2 regions of the Lottiidibacillus patelloidae genome follow, and region 1 is predicted to be linked to the other one. Evidence: riboswitches for the same ligand, from Rfam matches in the RefSeq annotation. Region 1 holds a riboswitch; the other holds the start of a gene.
What was found. A riboswitch is a leader RNA that binds a small molecule or an ion and turns the genes downstream of it on or off. The one in region 1 is predicted to bind lysine.

Region 1 (2,419 bases):
TTAGTTGATTGGAGTCGACGGCACGAGACTCCTGCGGGAAAAGCAACAGCTGAAGACCCCACAGGAGATACTTTTCCGAGGGGGCTGAAGCGTTGCCCTATAACGGAAATCAAGAAAGCATTTTCTTCTTTCTAAGAAAGCTGAGGTCGCGCGTTGGGAAAGCGTAGTATTTTAACGGAGCTTTCTTATAAAAAATTAAAAATCCGAGTTCGTCCAGATAACATGTCTGAATGAACTCGGATTCTTTTTGTTTCTGTCCTAGCACTTTTTACTAGCTTTCCGTTTTCACTACCTCTGCTAATTGGAAAACGTCATGAAGTTTATGAACGGCTTTTTCCATATCCTCACGATCAATCACTGTTGAAACTTTGATTTCCGAAGTTGTAACCATTTTAACAAATATCCCTTCACTTGCTAGTTCGCGGAACATTTGAGCTGCTACACCGTGGTTCGAAATCATCCCACTCCCGACGATAGAAACTTTTGCTAAGTCCGTTTCAGACGTAATTGTTGTAAAGCCGAGTTCTTCCTGATATTGCTTTAATATATTTATAGCATGGTTAACTTCATTGGCATGAGTTGAAAATGAAAGATTTGTTGTGTCTTGATCATTTACGTTTTGAATAATAATATCAACGTTAATGCCGTTATTTGCTAATACAGTAAACACGTTCCCTAATGCATTTTTTTCGTTCGGTAATTGGTGAATAGTAATTTTTGAAACTTCCTCTTCAAAAGCTATTCCTCTAACTATTAAATTACGTTCCATTTCCACACCCTCCATTACAATTGTCCCTGCTTCACTTTTAAAACTTGAGCGAACTTCTAAAGTTATATTATAGTTTTTGGCGAACTCTACAGCTCTAGGATGTAAAACACCTGCACCTAAATTTGCTAGTTCTAACATTTCATCGTAAGAAATTGCCGGTAGTTTTCTAGCTCCGCCAACAATGCGAGGATCTGTTGTAAATACTCCTGTAACATCGGTAAATATATCACATTTTTCTGCTTTTAACGCCGCCGCTAAGGCAACAGCTGAAGTATCTGATCCACCGCGCCCAAGTGTTACAATTTCATCATTAACTGTTACTCCTTGAAATCCTGCTACGATAACTATTTTTCCTTTTTCTAAGTTTTCAGTAATTCTTTTTGTATCAATGGAAGTAATGCGTGCATTACCGAATTGTTCTTCCGCTTTTATTCCCGCTTGCCAACCAGTTAGTGAAACCGCCTCGACACCAATATTTGCTAGAGCAATAGACAGCAATGATATCGTCACTTGCTCTCCAGTTGTCACCAACATATCTAAATCACGCTTTTGCGGCTCTTCACAAATTTCATTTGCAAGGCTTACTAATTGATTCGTCGTCTTCCCCATTGCAGAAACGACTACGACCACTTGGTTCCCATTTTCTACAGTTTCTTTTAAAAGATTTGCTACATGTTTTATGCGTTCAACAGATCCTACAGACGTTCCGCCAAACTTTTGAACTATTAATGACATGTGAAGTACTTCCTTTCAAGTAAAATAAAAAAAGTGCAATAACAAGCAGAGGCTTATTATTGCACAGTTTAATATTAGCAAGCGATACAAACTGTGAAAATAGCGCTCCATCTAGCTACTGGCTAAATGGCAGTTTTACACTTCTTCAATGTAAAACCAGAAAATAAAATTAGGGTTTTTATTTTCTTCGGCAAATTCCCCTTTTAGCTAATGTCTTAGGAAACCCTTAATTTCCTCGGTTAGCTTACTAATGGTTTTTGCACCTCTACTGTCACAAAACGTATGAAATTACTTGAAATTATATCAGAGTGCTTTTAAAAGAACAATTACTTTTTTAGAAATTGCACAATATTTTCTGAAACATTTTTAGGTATACCGATATTAGCTATTTCTTCGGCACTTGCTTCTTTTAGTTTTTTTATGGAACCAAAGTGTTTCATAAGTAATTTCTTTCTATTTGCTCCAATACCAGGAATATCATCTAGGGATGATTTTAACATTCCTTTCCCTCTAATTTGTCGATGGAAAGTTATCGCAAACCTATGCACTTCATCTTGAATTCGCTGCAACAAGTAAAACTCTTGGCTTTTTCGAGACAATTCCACAGGGAGCGGTGGATCGCCTATTAACAGCTGTGAAGATCTGTGTTTTTCATCTTTCACTAATCCACCGATAGGAATATCTAATCCCAATTCATTTTCTAACACATCTTTAGCTGCACTCATTTGGCCTTTACCCCCATCAACAATAATTAAATCTGGGAGTGGTAAGCCTTCTTTTAAAACGCGAGAGTATCTTCTGCGAATTACTTCACGCATGGTATTATAATCATCTGGTCCTATTACTGTTTTAATTTTATATTTGCGATAATCCTTTTTATTTGGTTTTCCATCAATAAAAACTATCATTGCCGAA
Region 2 (2,419 bases), on a different contig from region 1:
TCAGCGGGGACCGATCCCGTTTCGTTATGTATTTATTTTTACGTGTGTCGTTTTTATTTTATTAACTGCACAAGGAATATGGCTAATAGAAAAAGGTATAAAGCCAACATTAATCAGAGTAGCAGAATCTCGGATTAATCAGATTGCAACAGCAGCGATTAATGATGCTATCAGTAAGCAGGTTGCTGATGGTATTGATACAGCAGAGTTAACGGTAGTATCAACTGACAATGAAGGAATGATCACGTCGATAGACTGGAACACGACTGCTTTTCAACGGGTTTTATCAGAAGCAACCATTCGTGTGCAAAATAACTTAAAACGAGTTGAGAATGGAGAGTTAGACCAATTAGGAGTTGCAGATGATGTTGATATAGAAACTACTGGACCACGTCCAAAAGGAATTGTTTACGAAATACCTCTTGGTCAAGCTACAAATAACTCATTACTAGCAAACTTAGGTCCAAGAATTCCTGTTCAGTTCACTCCAATTGGAAGTGTGGATACAGATTTATATGCAAAGCTTACTGAATATGGTATTAATAATGTTTATGTCGAAATATTCGTTCATATTGAAGTGAAAGTTAAAATAGTCATTCCGTTTGCAACGAAAGAAACAAAAGTAACGACAGATATACCAGTCGGTATGCGTATTGTTTCAGGGCGTGTACCACAATTTTATAACAACGGCTCTAATAGTGGTTCACCAAGTTTGCCTGGAGTTATTATTGACACAGAAAAAGAAAAAGAAAAAGATGAGTAATAATTGTTAAACATTTCTATTGCTTTTTATTAATACTCTATGTAAACTTAAAACTAATTGAATAAAGGCCTTATCATCTTGATGAGGTAGAGGCGCAATGAAAATGAGTAAGTGATGTGAGAATGACAACGATGATCATCACGGAAAGGTTTCTTTGCCGAAGTGAGTTAGTGGTCCACACTACCTTTGCTGGGGTTGCATTGAACAAGTGCAACACTGTCATTACTAAGTTAAGTGTTAGTAATGATGCACTACTGATCAGATGGAGGATAACGACGTTACAAAAGGTAATGGATAGTTATTTTCTATCTTTACCTTTTTTATTTTTGCCAAAAAAGCGTAGTACCCTTCATACATCACGATCAGATACAAATTTTTTAGGGGGAAGAAACATGGAAGGAACAATTTTTTCATTAGTACCACCAGTTATTGCAATAGTGATGGCTGTCATTACGAGAAGAGTTTTACTATCACTAGGATCAGGGGTAGTTGCAGGTCTTTTATTAGTAAAAGATTTTAGTGTAATCGAAGGAGTTAAATATGTTTACGATTTAGCATATGCAATCTTAACAGACACTTGGTATTTATATATCTTATTATTCCTGTTATTATTAGGAATTATCTCGGCACTTATTACAATTTCTGGAGGAGCTCGAGCATTCGGAGATTGGGCAATGGAACGTGTGAAAACACGCCGAGGTGCAAAACTTTTAACAATATTCTTAGGGTTAATAATCTTTATCGATGATTATTTTAATTCATTAACAGTCGGGAATGTAGTTCGACCTTTAACTGACAAGCATAAAATTTCTAGAGCAAAATTAGCTTATTTCGTCGATTCTACGGCAGCACCAATCTGTATTGTAACACCTATTTCAAGCTGGGGTGCAGTTATTATCGGTACAATTGGTGGTGTATTAACAACGCAAGGCTTAACAGATATTAAAGCATTTTCAGCATTTATTGAAATGATTCCAATGAACTTTTATTTCATTTATGCAATTTTGTTTGTATTTGCAGTAGCAATTTTTAATTTAAATATCGGACCTATGAAAAAGCATGAAGAAAAAGCACTGAATGAAGGAATCATGTTTGACGCTTCAAAAGCTGACGCACCTAGGCCGCAAGAAGAGGTAAATCAAAACGGGCGTGTCTTTCATTTATTACTGCCATTTGGTTCTTTAATTGTTACTACACTATTAGCAATGATTTGGACAGGGATTAATGCTATAGAAGAAGGTCCAATTACTGCGTTAAACGTTGCAGAAAATATTGATGTTACTGGTTCATTACTGTTTGGAGGCTTAGTTAGTACAATTCTAACTGTTATTTTATTACTTGTTACTGATAATAAAGTCGATAAGGTTGGTAAAGGATTATATACTGGAATTTTATCAATGCTTCCTACTTCAATCATTCTAATTTTTGCGTGGATTTTAGTGACAATAATTAGTGACTTAAGTACTGGAGAATATTTATCAGGGCTTGTAAGTAAAACTTCATTAAATATTGCTTATTTACCAGTCATCGTGTTCCTTTTAGCAGGAGTAATGGCATTTTCAACAGGTACATCTTGGGGAACTTTTGCGATTATGTTACCAATTGCAGGAGAAATTGCTGGAGCGACAAATATAGAATTAATCCTCCCAATGCTTG

Region 2: it holds a riboswitch for lysine, as region 1 does, so the genes downstream of both, CIB95_RS14090 (Na+/H+ antiporter NhaC family protein) here and CIB95_RS06000 (aspartate kinase) in region 1, are expected to answer to the same signal.

The regions. Positions count from the first base shown of each region.
Region 1 covers NZ_NPIA01000002.1:386,665-389,083, forward strand. The annotation lists gene CIB95_RS06000 (aspartate kinase) at 272-1,504, opposite strand; lysine riboswitch at 1,597-1,780, opposite strand; gene uvrC (excinuclease ABC subunit UvrC) at 1,831-2,419, opposite strand, start outside.
Region 2 covers NZ_NPIA01000009.1:11,299-13,717, reverse strand. The annotation lists gene yunB (sporulation protein YunB) at 1-763, shown strand, start outside; lysine riboswitch at 843-1,025, shown strand; gene CIB95_RS14090 (Na+/H+ antiporter NhaC family protein) at 1,156-2,419, shown strand, end outside.